Regions from separate parts of the Pseudomonas sp. SDO524_S393 genome, predicted to be linked through region 1. Evidence: predicted binding sites of a transcription regulator. Region 1 holds the regulator's gene; each other region holds the start of a gene.
What was found. The regulator sigma-54, encoded in region 1, starts transcription at its own class of promoters, with help from an activator protein. The targets are predictions, from matches to a motif close to ANTGGCATNNANNTTGCTNT.
Positions count from the first base shown of each region.

Region 2: a site for sigma-54 is predicted at 2,772-2,791, ahead of ACW9IB_RS18905 (flagellar hook-length control protein FliK). Genes of this name have one in related genera too.
Region 3: a site for sigma-54 is predicted at 2,959-2,978, ahead of flgB (flagellar basal body rod protein FlgB). Genes of this name have one in related genera too.
Region 4: a site for sigma-54 is predicted at 1,681-1,700, ahead of glnK (P-II family nitrogen regulator). Genes of this name have one in related genera too.

Region 1 covers NZ_JBSVVZ010000053.1:10,955-15,447, reverse strand. The annotation lists gene ACW9IB_RS21095 (HPr family phosphocarrier protein) at 1-174, opposite strand, end outside; gene rapZ (RNase adapter RapZ) at 191-1,048, opposite strand; gene ptsN (PTS IIA-like nitrogen regulatory protein PtsN) at 1,051-1,515, opposite strand; gene hpf (ribosome hibernation-promoting factor, HPF/YfiA family) at 1,528-1,833, opposite strand; gene ACW9IB_RS21075 (RNA polymerase factor sigma-54) at 1,952-3,445, opposite strand; gene lptB (LPS export ABC transporter ATP-binding protein) at 3,631-4,356, opposite strand; gene lptA (lipopolysaccharide transport periplasmic protein LptA) at 4,356-4,493, opposite strand, start outside.
Region 2 covers NZ_JBSVVZ010000043.1:29,766-34,258, reverse strand. The annotation lists gene fliM (flagellar motor switch protein FliM) at 1-632, opposite strand, end outside; gene fliL (flagellar basal body-associated protein FliL) at 642-1,142, opposite strand; gene ACW9IB_RS18905 (flagellar hook-length control protein FliK) at 1,364-2,722, opposite strand; gene ACW9IB_RS18900 (Hpt domain-containing protein) at 2,945-3,289, opposite strand; gene ACW9IB_RS18895 (ATP-binding SpoIIE family protein phosphatase) at 3,320-4,493, opposite strand, start outside.
Region 3 covers NZ_JBSVVZ010000024.1:42,069-46,561, forward strand. The annotation lists gene flgE (flagellar hook protein FlgE) at 1-1,283, opposite strand, end outside; gene flgD (flagellar hook assembly protein FlgD) at 1,315-2,043, opposite strand; gene flgC (flagellar basal body rod protein FlgC) at 2,060-2,503, opposite strand; gene flgB (flagellar basal body rod protein FlgB) at 2,507-2,914, opposite strand; gene cheR (protein-glutamate O-methyltransferase CheR) at 3,240-4,067, opposite strand; gene ACW9IB_RS13085 (chemotaxis protein CheV) at 4,112-4,493, opposite strand, start outside.
Region 4 covers NZ_JBSVVZ010000069.1:323-4,815, reverse strand. The annotation lists gene ACW9IB_RS24245 (restriction endonuclease PLD domain-containing protein) at 1-213, opposite strand, end outside; partial or broken gene ACW9IB_RS24240 (magnesium chelatase domain-containing protein) at 334-981, opposite strand; gene ACW9IB_RS24235 (accessory factor UbiK family protein) at 1,223-1,486, opposite strand; gene glnK (P-II family nitrogen regulator) at 1,909-2,247, shown strand; gene ACW9IB_RS24225 (ammonium transporter) at 2,282-3,619, shown strand; gene ACW9IB_RS24220 (secondary thiamine-phosphate synthase enzyme YjbQ) at 3,831-4,256, shown strand; gene sutA (transcriptional regulator SutA) at 4,360-4,493, shown strand, end outside.

The sequences.
Region 1 (4,493 bases):
CTTGCCGGCGGCCAGCATCATCATCGCCATGATGCTTTTCCCATCAACCATGGACTCGGGTGTACGTCCAGCGCGGACCTGGCAGGGAAACCGCCCCGCAACACCGACGAACTTCGCCGAGGCGCGGGCGTGCAAACCCAATTTGTTGATGATTTCAATTTCCAGAGCGGGCATCGCGGGGGTGTTCCTTTCAGCTAAGGTCGCGGTGGCGAACCTGGACGTTCTTGAGGGTTTGTTGCAGCACCTGGCCAAGACGTTCGGTCAGATAGACGGAGCGATGGTGGCCGCCGGTACAGCCAATGGCAATGGTGACATAGGCGCGGTTGCTCGCGGCAAAACGCGGCAGCCATTTGAGCAGGTAGCTGGAGATATCCTGGAACATCTCCTCGACATCCGGTTGTGCGGCCAAATACTCGGCCACGGGCTGGTCCAACCCCGACTGATCACGCAATTCCGGCTTCCAGTAGGGGTTTGGCAGGCAGCGCACATCGAATACCAGGTCGGCATCCACCGGCATACCGCGCTTGAAGCCAAACGACTCGACGAGAAACGCCGTACCCGGCTCTGGCTGGTTCAACAGGCGCAGCTTGATGGCGTCGCGTAGCTGATACAGGTTGAGATCGGTGGTATTTATCTTGAGGTCGGCGAGATCGATGATCGGGCCGAGCAGCTTGCTCTCGTCCTCGATGGCTTCGGCCAGAGAGCGGTGCGGGCTGCTAAGGGGATGGCGCCGCCGGGTTTCGGAAAAACGCTTCAGGAGCGTTTCTTCGTCGGCGTCCAGATAGAGCACGTCACACTGAATGTGCTTGGCACGTACTTCTTCGAGTAATTGCGGGAATCGATCCAAATGGCTGGGCAGGTTGCGCGCATCGATCGAGACGGCCACCAGGGGCTGCGACAATTCGGTGTGAATCAATGCACGCTCTGCCAACTCCGGCAGCAGGCCGGCCGGCAAATTGTCGATGCAATAGAAACCGTTGTCCTCAAGAACGTTGAGGGCGGTACTTTTACCCGAGCCGGAGCGGCCGCTGACGATGATCAAACGCATGATTACTGCCCGTTTTGTTCATCCAGAACAACCTGATAAAGCGCTTCATTGCTGCTGGCGCTGCGCAGTTTGTCGCGTACTTCCTTGCGGTCGAGCATGCTGGCGATCTGCCGAAGCAGTTCAAGGTGCGCATCGGTGGCGGCTTGCGGGACCAGCAGAACGAACAGCAGGTCGACCGGGGCGCCGTCGATGGCGTCGAAATCGATAGGGGCTTCCAGGTGCAGCAGGGCGCTGACCGGGGTCTCACAGCCTTTGAGGCGGCAGTGAGGAATGGCGATGCCGTTACCAAAACCCGTGGAACCGAGTTTTTCACGGGCAATCAGCGCGTCGAACACGTCCTGCATCTCCAGATCCGGCACTTCGCGCGCGATCAGGTTGGCAATTTGTTCGAGGGCTTTCTTTTTACTGCCGCCCGGCACGTTCACCAGGGAACGGCCGGGGGTCAGGATGGTTTCAAGTCGAATCATGGGTGGGGAGTGTTAGCGGCCAGTGCCCTGAAGAAGGCTCTGCTGCTTTTCCTTATGCTTTTTGAGTTGGCGATCGAGCTTATCAGTCAACGCATCGATCGATGCATACATGTCTTCATGCTCGGCGTTGGCGACGACCTCGCCACCAGGAATCTGTAGAGTCGCTTCGATTTTCTGCTGAAGCTTGTCGACCTTCATGATCACCTGCACATTGGTGATCTTGTCAAAATGACCCTCAAGCCGTTTCAGCTTCTGCTCGACATAGTCGCGCAGTGGAGGGGTGACTTCTACATGGTGTCCACTGATGTTGACTTGCATACAGCTTCTCCTTCGTTGCCAGTGCATAACGCAGCAGGCCGGGGTGCCTGCCACTGGGCTGTATCCTGAAACCGCCTGAGCGACTTTAGAACACACCCCGAACGCTGTGGCCCGCCCGTCACATCAAACGCTTACGCTCGCTGGAAGGCGCGATCCCAAGGGATTCGCGGTACTTGGCGACGGTTCGACGGGCGACCTGAATGCCTTGTGCCTCCAGTAAACCAGCGATCTTACTGTCACTCAATGGCTTTTTCTGATTTTCCGCCGCAACCAGTTTTTTGATGATTGCGCGAATCGCCGTGGACGAGCATTCGCCGCCTTCGGAGGTGCTGACGTGGCTGGAGAAAAAGTATTTCAGTTCATAAATACCCCGCGGGGTATGCATGAATTTTTGTGTGGTTACCCGGGAAATCGTCGACTCGTGCATGCCTACCGCTTCGGCGATGTCATGCAGAACCAGAGGTTTCATGGCTTCGTCGCCGTATTCCAGGAAACCACGCTGGTGCTCGACGATCTGGGTAGCCACCTTCATCAGGGTTTCGTTGCGACTCTGCAGGCTCTTGATGAACCAGCGGGCCTCCTGCAACTGGTTACGCATGAAGGTGTTGTCGGCGCTGGTGTCAGCCCTGCGCACGAAGCCGGCGTATTGCGGGTTGACCCGTAGGCGAGGTACCGACTCCTGGTTCAGCTCCACCAGCCAGCGTTCATTGTCCTTGCGCACGATCACGTCGGGGACGACGTACTCGGCTTCGCTTGACTCGATTTGTGAGCCCGGGCGCGGGTTGAGGCTCTGCACCAGCTCGATGACCTGGCGCAGGTCGTCTTCCTTGAGCTTCATGCGGCGCATCAGTTGGCTGTAATCGCGGCTGCCGAGCAAATCGATGTAGTCGGTGACCAGGCGCTGGGCTTCGGCAAGCCAGGGGGTCTTGGCAGGCAATTGGCGCAGTTGCAGCAGCAGGCATTCACTCAGGGTGCGAGCGCCAATGCCGGCAGGTTCGAATTGCTGGATTCGGTGCAGGACAGCTTCGATTTCGTCCAGCTCGATATCCAGCTCCGGGTCGAACGCCTCGAGGATCTCCTCCAGGGTCTCGTCCAGGTAGCCCTGGTTGTTGATGCAATCGATGAGTGTCACGGCGATCAGGCGATCGGTGTCCGACATCGGGGCCAGGTTGAGTTGCCACAGCAGGTGGCTTTGCAGGCTCTCGCCGGCGGACGTGCGGGTAGTGAAGTCCCACTCGTCATCGTCATTGCTCGGCAAGCTGCTGGCGCTGGTCTGGTAAACGTCTTCCCAGGCGGTGTCCACGGGAAGTTCGTTGGGGATGCGTTCGTTCCATTCGCCGTCCTCCAGGTTGTCTACCGTCGGGGCGGTTTCCTGATAGGAGGGTTCCTGAACGTCGGAATTGGGTTTTTGCTCGATGTTGTCGGCCAGCGGATCTGCATTGTCGAAGTCGTCGCCTTCTTCCTGGCGTTCGAGCATCGGATTGGACTCCAGGGCTTCCTGGATTTCCTGTTGCAGGTCCAGTGTCGACAATTGGAGCAGGCGGATGGCCTGTTGCAGCTGCGGTGTCATCGTCAGCTGCTGGCCCATTCTCAGGACTAGCGATGGTTTCATGGCAGGGGCTTAACACCTTATTCGCCGGCGCAACGCGCCATCCACGACAGGGCGCGTGAGCGCCAAACATAAGCAAATTATATGCCTGATATCGGGGGATTTGCCTAGAGCGCGGTAACAATAAAAATCCGAAGCTTCTTATTGATTTCCGCGCAGGATGACAAATGGCCTGACACCATGTGTGTTTACAGGCGGAACTCGTGACCCAGGTACACTTCCTTGACCAGTTCGTTGGCCAGGATGGTGTCGGAGTCACCTTCGGCGATCAGTTGCCCATCATTGACGATATAGGCGGTTTCGCAGATGTCGAGTGTTTCACGGACGTTGTGGTCGGTGATCAGTACACCGATACCCTTGGCCTTGAGGTGATGGATGATCTGTTTGATATCGCCGACCGAGATCGGGTCGACGCCCGCAAACGGTTCGTCCAGCAGGATAAACTTCGGCGCCGTGGCCAGGGCGCGGGCGATTTCCACGCGACGGCGCTCGCCACCGGACAGGCTCATGCCGAGGTTGTCGCGGATGTGGTTGATGTGGAATTCCTGCAAGAGGTTTTCCAGCTCCTTGCGACGGCCGTCCCGGTCCAGTTCCTTGCGGGTTTCAAGGATGGCCATGATGTTGTCGGAAACCGACAGCTTGCGGAAGATCGACGCTTCTTGCGGAAGATAGCCAATGCCGGCTCGGGCGCGACCGTGCATGGGCTGGTGGCTGACGTCCAGGTCGTCGATCAGTACACGGCCCTGATCGGCCTGGACCAGGCCCACGATCATGTAGAAGCAGGTGGTCTTGCCGGCACCGTTGGGGCCGAGCAAGCCGACGATCTGGCCGCTGTCGATGGACAGGCTGACGTCGCGAACGACCTGACGGCTTTTATAGGCCTTGGCCAGATGCTGGGCTTTCAGGGTTGCCATTACTCGGCCTTCTTCTTCGGCTGGATAACCATATCGATACGTGGACGTGGTGCGGTGACCTTGTTGCCATTGGCGCGACCGGCATTGGCGACCTGTTTCACGGTGTCATAAGTGATCTTTTCGCCCTCGGTGGAGTT
Region 2 (4,493 bases), on a different contig from region 1:
CCGCCACCACCATCGAGTTCGATATGGAAGGTGGAGACCACGATGGCTTCGCTGGGGCCGACGATGTTGGCCATGGCCGGGTTCACTTCCGAGTTGATGTACTCGAAATTGACCTCCATGATCGCCTGCCAGGCTTCCTTCAAGTCGATGAAGGCCTGTTCCAGCACCATGCGCACGACCCGCAGTTCGGTGGGGGTGAATTCGCGGCCTTCGATCTTGGCGTGACGGCCATCGCCGCCGAAGAAGTTGTCCACCAGCTTGAACACCAGCTTGGCGTCGAGGATGAACAACGCGGTGCCGCGCAGGGGCTTGATCTTGACCAGGTTGAGGCTGGTAGGCACGTACAGCGAGTGCACGTATTCACCGAACTTCATCACCTGCACGCCGCCCACCGCCACGTCCGCCGAGCGGCGCAGCATGTTGAACATGCTGATACGGGTGTAGCGGGCGAAACGCTCGTTGATCATTTCCAGGGTCGGCATGCGTCCACGGACGATGCGATCCTGACTGGTGAGGTCATAACTTTTGACACTGCCGGGTTCGGCAGCCATTTCGGTCTGTACCAGACCATCGTCGACACCATGCAGCAGTGCGTCGATTTCATCCTGGGACAGCAGGTCTTGCACGGCCATGTCGTGATCCTACTGCAATACGAAGTTAGTGAAGAGCGCCTGTTCGACCACGACTTTGCCGAGCTCTTTCTGGGCCACTTCCTGCACGCTGGCAGTGACCTTCTGGCGCAGCATTTCCTGGCCCACCGGGGTGGCCAGGCTGTCGAAGCTTTGTCCGGAAAACAGCATGACCAGATTGTTGCGGATCACCGGCATGTGCACCTTGAGGGCATCCAGGTCCGACTGGTTACGCGCCAGCAAGGTGATGCTCACCTGCAAGTAGCGTTGGCGACCGTTCTGAGTGAAGTTGGCGACAAAGGCCGGCAGCATCGGCTCGAAGATAGCCGGTTGCTTGACGTTAGTGGCGGTTTCGGCGGCAGGTGCCGGTTTGCTTGCACTGCTGTGCATGATGTACCAGGTACCACCGACCGAGGCGCCGATGGCCAGGATAAGGCCCAACACAATCAACAGGATAAGCTTGAGCTTGCCCTTGCCCGCGGGTGCTTTTGCTGCGTCGTCGCTCTTCGCCATGCCAATAATCCGTCACTATTCGGGGATTCATAGATCTACGGAAAGGCAAGAGCAAGTGTTATGCCAGAGTTGTCTGGTAGAGAAGGACAGGTGTCACGCTGAAGAGCCATGTGGGAGCGGGCTTGCTCGCGAATACGGTGTGTCAGTGAATAGACACTTAACTGATATACCGCATTCGCGAGCAAGCCCGCTCCCACATTCAGGCCTCTGCAAGGCTCGGTTCAGGCGTAGTAATCCACCGCACTGGAGCCGATCACCGTCGAGGTCACGGGCGCTACAGCCTCAGCCACCTCAACATGGGCGCCCGAGTCGCTATCACCGCCACGCCCGCTGCTGCGGCTGACACCCGCGGTCTGCGCCTGCTGCTGTTGTTGTTGCTCCTGCCCACGGGACTGGTCAGACACATTGACGTCCACCTGCCCCATGCCCTGCTGGGCGAACATTTCCCGCAGGCGCCCCGACTGGCTTTCCAGGGCTTCACGCACCACCGGGTGGGCGCTCATGAAATTGACCTGGGCCTGCTGATCGGCGCTCATGTTGACCTTGATATCCAGGCGCCCGAGTTCGGCCGGCTGCAGCTGGATTTCCGCCGACTTGAGGTTGGCACTGGAGAGGTACATGACGCGGTTGACCACCTCGTCGGTCCAGCCGCTCTGGTGCATGGCCAACGGTGCATTCATCACCGGCGGCAAGGCGTTGGCGGTTTTCGGCGTGGCGGCCTGGGTCAACGCGGCCAGACGGTTGGCGAAGTCATCGACACGGGTGTCGCTGCTCGCGCCCTTCAAGTCCTTGAGGCCATCCTCGATCAGACTGCCGAAGGCCTTGTCGCCGCCCGTGTCAGTGCTGTCCTTGGCGGCTTGCTGGTCAACCATATTGGCCAGGCCGGCGGCGAAATTCTGCGCGGCGGTCGGTTGATCCTGGGTCGGCGCTGGCGCGGTTTTCGGCGGAGTCTGGCTGCTGGCCGACACATGCCCACCCTGCTCCATCGCCAGACGCACCGCCGGCATGGCGTCCAGCGGGTCGGCTTGCGGATCGAACTCGGGCTTGGCCGGCTCGGTCGCCACAACCGGCGCAGCGGCGACCGGTGGCGCAGCCTTGTCATCCTTGGCTGCCACCGGCGCAGGAGTTTCCATCGGCGCCGGGACCGGCACCGCCACCGGGGCGACCGTGGCGATCAGCGCCGGGTCGACCACCGGGTCCGTCGGCGGCTGTTGCGCCAGGGTCGGGTCCACCGAGGCATCGTCATCGGAACTGGCACTGTCATCGGATTTGGCAGGCGGCGTGGCCGGCGGGTTGGCAGGCAAGGTATTGCCGCTATCGGCAACCGCTGGCGCGCTGGCGGCAGACTTGTCGTTGCCGGCAGCAGGTTTGGCGCTGGCGTCGGAAGCCTTGTCCCGCGTGGGCTTGGCCGAGTTGTCATCGGTCTTGACCGAGGGTTTCGAGGCCTGGTTGGCGAACACCTGAGCGAAGGCCGGGCCCTTGTCCCGGGGGTCCGCAGCCGCTACCTGAGGAGTAGCAGCGGGCGCTTGAGGCTTGGCCGCAGGGGCAGCCTGAAGGAGCGAATTCGGGGCGACTGGCATAGGTAAAGGTCTCCACTGCATAGGGATCGGGGATGCAGTATCAGGAGGTAGAGCAAGAGTTGGGCCAGCTTTCGGTTTTGTGTGCAGATCCGTTGTTTGATGGGGCGCCCAGATCAAAAACAGAGCCAGAGCAGATTGATATCTGCCTGATACAGGAGATCCAAATCGTGGGAGCGATCGGCTACCAGGCCGCCGTTACCGCAGAAACGGATCTACACGCAATCAAATCCGAAACCGCTGGCGCTCCGTCTCATACAACCGCTTCACCACCGCAAACTCACGATCAATCTGATCCACCAGCTTCCCAAGATCCACCGCCGCCCCGGCAGACTCAACCTCCAGACGCCGACACAACTCCGCCAAGCGCAATGCACCGAGGTTGCCGCTGCTGCCCTTGAAGCTATGGGCGATCCGCCCCAATGTCGTGGCATCGTCCCGCGCCTTGCGCAGCGCCTCGACACGCTTCTGGGAGTCATCGAGAAAGGTATCGAGCAACTTGGGATACTCGCCTTCCATGACCTCCTGCAAACCCGACAACACGCCAGGGTCCAGATGAGTCTCAACCACTTGCTCGCTCCTTGATCAAGAATCGGCGGATTATGCCAGAGCCTCCCAGGAAAACTCCACGCAGACACTGCGCCCGCCGTCAGACCAACGTACATCGCTGCTCAGCTGGCGCACCAGGCTCAACCCCCGACCAGACAGACGGTCGATATCCAGCGGACGGGCCAATACGTGCTCCACGTCGAACCCCGGGCCACTGTCTTCAATGCGCAAGGTCAGGTTGCCGCCCATGTCGGTCGGCACCACCTGCACATGCACCCGCACATAGCCGCTGTTCAAACTCGCCAGGCGCTCGTTGCGCTGGCGGTAATAGCGGGCAAACCCCTGGGCATCGCGCTTGAGCCGGGAGTCCAGGCCCAGCACGCCATGCTCCAGGGCATTGGAATACAGTTCGGCCATCACACTGTAGAGCGCCCCGCTCTGCTCTCGCAGGCCGTGAATTTCCAGCAACAATTGCAACAGGTACGGCAACGGGTTGTAACGCTTGAGGGTTTCGGCGCGAAATTCAAAGCTCACTGACCAGTCCAGCGGGCACGACTGGCCGCTGTCGGCATACAACGGCTCCGTGGCCCGCAGCGATTGGCCGGGTTGCAGGGTGACTTCCACCATGCTCACGTCATCCCGGGCCTCACCACGAAACGCGGCCAGGGCCTGTTCGATGTCTTCGAACAGGCGGTCGGGCTCGCGATTGGCGGCAAACACCTGCTGCAACCGTTCGGCGCCAAACAGCTGATCATTGGCGTCAGCGGTGTCCAGCACGCCATCGGACAACAGAAACACCCGATCGCCCAAGGCCATGGGCCAGACTTCAGTGCGGTCATCAAAGGCTTCCGCCGAGAGCACGCCCAGCGGCAAGTGCCTTGATGCCAACGGCGTGCGCTTGCCGCTGGCGACCTCATGCACATAGCCCTCGGGCATGCCGCCATTCCACACCTCGACCACCCGCCGCTGGGCACTCAGGCACAACAAGGTGGCGCAGCAGAACATGTCCACCGGCAGGATGCGCTTGAGCTTGGCATTCATCTCCCGCAGGAGCTGCGCCAGGCCATAGCCCTTGGCGGTCATGCCGTAGAACACCTCGGCCAGCGGCATCGCCCCCACCGCCGCCGGCAAGCCGTGGCCGGTGAAATCACCGAGCAGCACGTGCATGTCGCCCGAGGGCGTGTAGGCAGCCAGCAACAGGTCGCCGTTGAACAGCGCGTAGGGC
Region 3 (4,493 bases), on a different contig from region 1:
CTCTGGGTGGAGATGGTCTTGGCGTTCGCCTGGTAGTTGCTCTGGGCCTTGATCAGGTCCACCAGCTCGTTGGTCAGGTTGACGTTGGAGTTTTCCAGGGAGTTGGCCACGATCGACCCCAGGGTACCGGCTTGCGGGGTGTCATAACCCGGCTGGCCCGAAGCGAAGGTCTCTCTCCAGGTGGTGCCGCCGGATGGCTGCAGGCCTTGTTCGTTGTTGAAGCTGGCCAGGGAGATCTGACCGATGGCCTTGCTCTGCTGGTTGCTGAAGGTGGCGAACAGTACGCCGCTGCCGTCGATTTTCAGACCGGTGATCTGGCCGGTGGCATAGCCGTCGGTGACCGGTGGGTTGCGGTAGCTGGCCGAGTTGTACTGGGTAATGTTGGACATGTTGACAGCAATGCCACCCGGGTTCGCGGCGGCGCCGTTGGCCTTCCACACACCATCCTTCACGGTCCCCGGCGTCCAGTTGGTGATGGTCAGGGTGGTGTTGGAGACGGTGCTCGGGGGGGTCACGATCCCGGTGAGTTTGCCGGCGGTGTCGAACGACAGGGTCGACGCAACCGGTGCCACGGCGCCAGTCCCGCTGATTGGAGTGCCGTCAGGGTTGCGGCCGTCGATCAGGGTGTAGGATTTCCACTGGTTGGAATCCGTCTTCACCATGTACTGCACCATGGTGTGCGAGTTGCCCTGGGTGTCGTACAAGGTGGTGCTGTACTGGGTGGTGAAGGTGCTGGTGTCGCTCGGGTTGAACGGCTTGGCCACCTGATCGATCACCGGCTCCGAGGAATTCAGGTTGCTGGTGGAGTCCACTTTGCTGGACGCCTTCGGTGGCAGGTTCGACAGGTTCAGTTGCAGGTCGACCAGGCCGCCCTTGATGATCTTGCCATCCGCATCCGCCGCGTAACCTTGCAGGCGCGAGGTACCGGTGTTGTTGGTGATGAAGCCGTCCTTGTCGGCACGGAACGCACCGCTGCGGGTGTACTCCAGCGAGCCGTCGCTGCCCTTCTGCACGAAGAAGCCACCGCCCTGGATCGCCATGTCCAGAATGCCGCCGCTGTTATTCACGTCACCCTGGGTGAACTGCTGCGACACTGCCGCCAGGTTCACACCGTTGCCGATGCTGTTCTGGCCGGTGCCCAGCTTGGACGCCGCATAAATGTCGGCGAACTCCGCACGGGACGACTTGAAACCCGTTGTCGCAACGTTGGCAATGTTGTTGCCGGTCACGTCCAGTTGTTTGTTGGCCGCATAGAGGCCGCTAAGACCGATGTTAAAAGACATGTTTCTCTCCTTCTGCCGTGTTTAGCCGGCTCTATGTACCGATAGTCTGAATTTGCGACAGCTTGACGCTGCCCATGCCGCCCGCAAGGTTGAGCAGCATGTCGCCTCCGGTCTTGCCCAACGTCACGCTGGTGACCGTGGCCGGCAACGAAGTCGCCAGGGCAACGGAGTCACCCTTGTCGTTCTTGGTGGTGGCATTGAAGGTGTAGGTGCCCGCCGGGGCGACCTCGCCTTTGTCGTTCTTGCCGTCCCAGATGAAACTCTGGTTACCGGCACTCTGGGCGCCCATTTCGAGGGTGCGCACCACGTTGCCGTCTTTGTCGGTGATCTTCACGGTGACGTTGCCTGTCGACGAGGTCACGTTCACCGAGCCGGTCATGCTCTTGCTTGTATCGACCATGGCTTTGTCGGTCTGGATGACGATCGAACGCCCCACCAGCGACGAAGCCTGCAGCGCCTGCGACGAGCTGAAGTTGCTGGAGATCGCATTCACCGAGTCATTCAGGGTGTTGATGCCTTCCAGGCTGCTGAACTGCGCCAGCTGGGCCACGAACGCGCCGTTGTCCTGGGGCGACAGCGGGTTCTGGTTTTTCAGCTGGGTTACCAGCAGTCTCAGGAACGCATCCTTGCCCAGCGCCTGGTTGCCCGTCGCCTGCTTGGAGGCATCGCCAAGGCTGTTATTGGTCGACGAATCCTTGACCTTGGAGTTGAAAAGGTCCTGAACCGCCGTATTGGTCGAATTGGTATCAACAATGGCCATTATTTGGCGCCCCTTATCACTGACCCAGGGTCAGGACCTTCTGCATCATGGTTTTGGCGGTGTTCATCATTTCCGCGTTGGTCTGGAAGGAACGGCTGGCGGAAATCATGTCAGCCATTTCCTCGACCACGTTGACGTTGGGGTAGTACACATAGCCCTTTTCGTTCGCGGCGGGGTGATTGGGTTCGTAGCGCGCTTCGAGATTGCTGTCGTCCTCAACCACACCGAGTACCTGTACGCCCTGGCCTGCGGCGTCCTGGCTCTGGAACAGCGAATCGCTGCCGCCGTTCTGGCCGGCCTGGAACATGGTGGCGAACACCGGATGGCGGGCGCGGTAGGTCTGGTCAATGCTCGAAGACACGGTCTCGGCGTTGGCGATGTTACTGGCGACGGTGTTCAGGCGCGTGGTCTGCGCGCTCATGCCACTACCGGCAATATTGAAAACACTGGACAGGGACATGGCTTACTCTCCACGCAGGGCTGACATCAGCCCTTTGAATTTGCTGTTGAGCAGGGTGAAGCTGGCCTGGAAGTTCACCGAGTTCTCGGCGTAGGCCGATTGCTCCAGTTGCGCATCGACGGTGTTCTGGTCGATCGATGGCTGCATCGGCGTGCGATACAACAGCGACTCGTCGCCATTGCCCAGGCCCTGCGCTTCGATGTGACGGGTATTGGTCACGTTCAAGGCGAAGGTGCCGTTCTTGGTCTTGTCCTGCTGTGCAGCGAGCACGGCAGAGAAATCCAGGTCCCGAGCCTTGTAGTTCGGGGTGTCGGCGTTGGCAATGTTGTTGGCCAGGACTTCGGCACGCTGGGCGCGAAAGCCCAGGGCTTGTTCGTGGATACCGAGCGCTTTATCGAAGCTGATGCTCATGGCGGAAACCTTCAAGGGCTGACCTGCTTTTCGTTAGCAGGGTTATAGCAAGGTGTATGCCAATCTTTAGATAACCCGTATTTCCGGGCCTTGTGGGAAGTATTGCCGGGCGGCAATGCCAGAAAAGCGGCAAGCGGTTTCCGCGCGGTGCCAGTAAAGCGGCAACGGGGTTTGCCGCTTTCGGAAGGGTTGCCGCCTAACAAATGTGGGAGCTGGCTTGCCTGCGATGCAGGCACCCCGGTTTTCAGTCAGACCGCGGTGATGCTATCGCAGGCAAGCCAGCTCCCACACAAGCCTGACTCCCAATGGTTCGAGCGAACAGACCTTACTTGGCCTGGTAGATGATCCCCGGACTGCATTGCACCATCTGGTAATGATCCGGCAAGCCGTTCAACGCCTCGGAAGCCCCGAGGAACAGGTAGCCACCGCGCTTGAGGGTGCCATGGATGCGCAGCAGGATGTCTTTCTTCACTTCGGCCGAAAAGTAGATCAGCACGTTGCGGCAGAACACCATGTCGAACTTGCCGAGGCTGGCGTAGCTATCCAGCAGATTGAACGAGCGGAATTCCACACGGTTCTTGATCGGCGCCTTGACCGCCCAGCGCCCGGCCCCCTTCGGGTCGAAGTAGCGCTGCAAGCGTTCCTGGGACAACCCGCGGCCCAGGGCCAGGCTGTCATATTCGCCGGTTTTGCAGTTGGTGAGCATGGTGCCGGACAGGTCAGTGGCAACGATTTGCGCACCGGCCTTCAATTGGCCCATGTTGGTCCGCTCGAACTCATCGATGGACATCGAAATCGAGTACGGCTCCTGCCCCGAAGAGCAGGCCGCCGACCAGATGCGCAGGCGCTGACCAGGACTGGCCTTGATGGCCTCGGGCAGCACCTTGCTCTTGAGCACTTCAAAAGGGTAGGTATCGCGAAACCACAGGGTTTCGTTGGTGGTCATGGCATCGACCACCATTTCCTTGAGCCCGCTGCGCGGCTGCCCCTGGATCCGCTGGACCAACTCACCCAGGGACTTGATGCCCTGCTGCTCCATCAGCTTGTTGAGACGGCTGGATACCAGGTATTGCTTGTTTTCACCAAGCAATATGCCACAGGCTTTTTCCAGGAAGACCCGGAACTGTTCGAAATCCAAATTACCCGTAGACAATGATACCGCCTCTAAAAATCATGTGACCGCCAGGGGAAGCTCCCCTAGCCGTGATCTGCTGCCTTGATCCGGTCGACTACCCGGGATGCGAGGTCGTCGGGACGGAACTTGGCCAAAAAGTCATCGGCACCGACCTTCTTGACCATCGCCTGGTTGAAGACGCCCGACAACGAAGTATGCAGGATGATATGCAATTTTTGCATGCGCGGATCATTGCGTATCTCGGCCGTCAGGGTGTAGCCGTCCATTTCCGGCATCTCGATGTCGGAAATCATCATCAGGAATTCTTCTTCCGGCTTTTTCCCCTCATCCACCAACTTGCGCAGGTAATCCAGGGCCTGGCGACCGTCATTGAGGGCCACCACTTCGACGCCGACCGTTTGCAGGCAACGGGTCACCTGCTTGCGCGCCACCGATGAGTCGTCC
Region 4 (4,493 bases), on a different contig from region 1:
GCTTGTGCCACCAAGATCAATTCCGACAGTGAAGTTAATGCGACTGTTGTTTTGGGCGTGATTTTGAAGTTTGTCTTTCAGTCGAAGAACAGCCCGTAACCCAACAAATGCGGATACAAACGCTATTTCTTGGAAAATGTAGCCCGAGTCTAATAGGTTTGATATTTCGTTCCCAAGTTGTTGGCCGGGCTGCGCGATAATCGAAACTTGCATTATGTATCCTTATAAAGTCACATCCGTTTTAGTGTTGAGGTCACAGCCGGACTCACTATAACCGTTTCATTCCTAGAACTGGAACTTCTATCAAAAGCGATTGGGTGTTTTGTCACACAACATTAGCAGGTTGTGTGCGCCTGCCGCCGCGATCAACAGCGCGCGCTTGGCGGCGAGCTGGCCCTGGACCTCGCTCAAGTCGGGATAGGGCCTGCTCAACAGCCGCAAGCCATCGGACTTGAACGGCTCGATCGGTACCTGTCCATTGAGGTGCGCCACCACTTGCAGCAAGTGGTCCACCGCAATCACCTTCAACCCCGAAGCCAGACAGGCTTCCTCGGCATTAGCCCTGGGCACGATCACGGTGCGCCCGGCCTTGCGTGCCGCCAACGCGGCGGGCAATACACCTTTCACCGCACGCACCTCGCCGGACAGCGCCAGTTCCCCCAGGCATTCCACATCGTCGAGCATCAACGATGGCACCTGAACGCTGGCGGCGAGGATCCCCAACGCAATCGCCAAATCAAAACGCCCGCCGTCCTTGGGCAGGTCGGCAGGCGCGAGATTGAGGGTGATGCGGCGGGCGGGGTATTGCAGCGCGCTGTTGAGGATGGCACTGCGTACGCGGTCCTTGCTTTCCTTGACGGCGGTTTCCGGCAGCCCCACCAGCGTCAGGGACGGCAGCCCATTGGCCATATGCACTTCGACAGTGACGGCGGGGGCTTCGACGCCAATTTGGGCGCGGCTGTGGACGATTGCGAGAGACATGCTTGTTCCTTGAAAGGGGGCCGCTTCCTGCGGTTTCTCAAGGGTAGACGAGGTGGGAGAGAGCGAGGTGGGGAGGTTTTACAGAACGTATCCAGAGTAACCCACGGCGCTTTATGTGGGCGCTGGCTTGTCGGATCGCCGCACCGCGGCGATAGCATCGCCTCGGCGCAACTGAAATACCGAGTCGGCTGTATCGCAGCGGTGCGGCTATCCGACAAGCCAGCTCCTACAGGAACCGCGTTCAGTCAGCAGAGGGCGGTGTCAGCCGTGCTTCCAGCTCTGCCACCTTCGCCTCCAGGCTCTCCAGCCGTGCACGTGTGCGGGCCAGCACCACCATCTGGCTATCGAACTCTTCCCGGCTGACCAGGTCGAGCTTGCTGAAGCCGCTTTGCAGCAGTGCCTTGAACTGGCTTTCGATTTCGTTGCGGGGCAGCGGGGTGTCGCCGCTGAACAAGCGAGAGGCATGGCCGCTCAGGGCGTCGAGGAGGTCTTTGGGCGCGAGCATGGGAAACATTCCGGAAAACTGTTGGCCGGCAGTGTATCACGCAGCGTCTATAGTCTTTTTCGCGACCGTGAGCGCACGCTTTTCGCGCATGGGGCCGGGCGCGGTCGCACCGTTTTCGTGCGCAATGGCGCGACAAAAAAGCCCCGCAGGTGGGCATAAGTGGGCAAAGGACTGATTTCAGTGATTTTTACGGAGCTGGCAAGGTTTCTGCTTAGACGATCATGACCCATGCACTGATGCAGTCGCTGTGACGAATGCAGTGCGCCGACGGATCAGGGGTACAGGTTTCGTCACCAGTGGTTCGCTGGCGTCGCAACGGTAAATGCCGAGGCGACGACGCGTTACAAAGCCAGGCACTGCGCTTAGACTTGAGACGGGTTTGTTTTCCTGGGGCAAGTCCACCAATTCGGGAGAGAGTTTTCATGAAGCTAGTCACTGCCATCATCAAGCCGTTCAAGTTGGACGATGTACGCGAGTCGTTGTCCGAAATCGGCGTGCAGGGCATTACCGTTACTGAGGTCAAAGGCTTCGGTCGGCAGAAGGGTCACACCGAGCTGTATCGCGGCGCGGAATACGTGGTCGATTTCCTGCCAAAGGTGAAGATTGATGTCGCCATTGACGACAAGGATCTTGACCGGGTTATCGAGGCGATAACCAAGGCCGCCAACACCGGCAAGATCGGTGACGGCAAGATCTTCGTGGTCAATCTGGAACAGGCTATTCGCATCCGTACCGGCGAAACCGATACCGACGCAATCTAAGCCGCCAAACCCCCAAGCCCCAGGAGAAAACAATATGACTCTGCGTAAACTCGCAGGGCTAGGCGCCCTGTTGTCCATCGTAATGCCAAGCCTGGCCATGGCGGCAGACGAAGTGGCTGCTCCAGTCCTCAATTCCGGCGACACCGCATGGATGCTCACATCCACTGCGCTGGTGCTGTTCATGACCATCCCGGGCCTGGCGCTGTTCTACGGCGGCATGGTTCGCTCCAAAAACATTCTTTCCGTGATGATGCAGTGCTTCGCCATCACCGGTCTGATCACCATCCTGTGGTTCGTCTACGGCTACAGCATGGCGTTCGATGCCACCGGGATGGAAGCCGGCGTCGTCAACTTCAATTCGTTTGTCGGCGGCCTGTCCAAGCTGTTCCTGTCGGGTGTGACCCCAGCGAGCATTACCGGCCCTGCGGCGCTGTTCCCAGAGGCGGTGTTCGTTACCTTCCAGATGACCTTCGCCATCATCACCCCTGCGCTGATCGTGGGTGCCTTCGCCGAGCGCATGAAGTTCTCCGCGATGCTGATCTTCATGGGCGTGTGGTTCACTCTGGTCTACGCACCGATTGCCCACATGGTCTGGGGCGGTCCTGGCTCGCTGCTCGGTGACTGGGGCGTGCTGGACTTCGCAGGCGGCACCGTGGTGCATATCAATGCCGGTATTGCCGGTCTGGTAGCGTGCCTGGTGCTCGGTAAGCGCAAAGGTTTCCCGACTACGCCGATGGCACCTCACAACCTGGGTTACACCCTGATCGGCGCAGCCATGCTGTGGATCGGCTGGTTCGGTTTCAACGCCGGTTCCGCCGCCGCCGCCAACGGCACCGCCGGTATGGCGATGCTGGTCACCCAGATCGCTACCGCTGCCGCCGCGCTGGGTTGGATGTTTGCCGAATGGATCACCCACGGTAAGCCAAGCGCACTGGGCATCGCCTCGGGGGTGGTGGCCGGCCTGGTGGCAATTACTCCGGCCGCCGGCACTGTCGGCCCGATGGGCGCCCTGGTAATCGGCCTGGTCGCCGGTGTGATCTGCTTCTTCTGCGCCACCACCCTGAAACGCAAGCTGGGCTACGACGACTCCCTGGACGCGTTCGGCGTACACGGTATTGGTGGTATCGTCGGCGCGATCCTCACCGGCGTGTTCGCAGCCCCTGCACTGGGCGGCTTCGGCACCGTAACTGACGTGGCTGCACAAGTCTGGATCCAGGCCAAGGGTGTGGGCTTCACCGTCATCTACACCGCTATTGTGACGTTCATCATCCTCAAGGTGCTGGATGTAGTGATGGGGCTGCGGGTGACCGAAGAAGAAGAGGCCGTGGGCCTCGATCTGGCGCAACACAACGAACGCGGCTACAACTTGTAAGTACGCGGAAAAAAGATGCCCGGCTTGCCGGGCATTTTTTTGCCTGGCGTTTGTCATTCACAACGTGCTGTAACGGTTTTTGCGCAATGTTTGTGATGGGCTGTGCATGGCACTTTTCAGTGTGCGAATGTCTTACAGGCATGTGGGCGTATTCGGCACTTTGTTTTTTCCCAGAGCGCGCTAGAATGCGCGCCGATGGGCGGAGAACTGTATGTGGCAACAGACCCTGATTACCCTGCGGGCAAAGCCCCGGGGCTTTCACCTGGTGACCGATGAGTTGCTGGCCGGCCTGCCTGAATTGAAGGCGTGCCGTGTGGGCCTGTTGCACCTGTGGCTGCAGCACACCTCGGCCTCGTTGACCGTCAACGAGAATGCCGATCCGGCGGTTCGCCGTGACTTCGAACGTTTTTTCAATTCGCTGGTGCCGCAAGGCCTCAGTGGGTTCGAACACAACGACGAAGGTCCGGACGATCTGCCGGCGCACTTCAAGGCCAGTCTCCTGGGCTGCCAGCTGAGTTTGCCGGTCAGGGCCGGCCGCTTGGCGATGGGGACTTGGCAAGGTGTTTATCTGGGCGAGCACCGTGATCATGGCGGTGCTCGTAAAGTCCTCGCCACGTTGCACGGTGATGGGGCATAAGCCACGGGAAATCCTGTGGATGTTGATTTTTTCTCGGCAGCCTTCGACAGTGGGTGAAGCTGGGCTATAACTAATCTGCTTTTCGCAAGTCATGAGGTAGAACATGAGCGACGATGATCTGGAAAACGACGAACTCGAAGTAGGTGACGAAGACGACACCGAAGAAGGTCTTGAAGCGGCGGCGGAAGACGTTGCCGATGACGACGTTGGTGATGACGCACCGGTTCCGGCGGCCAA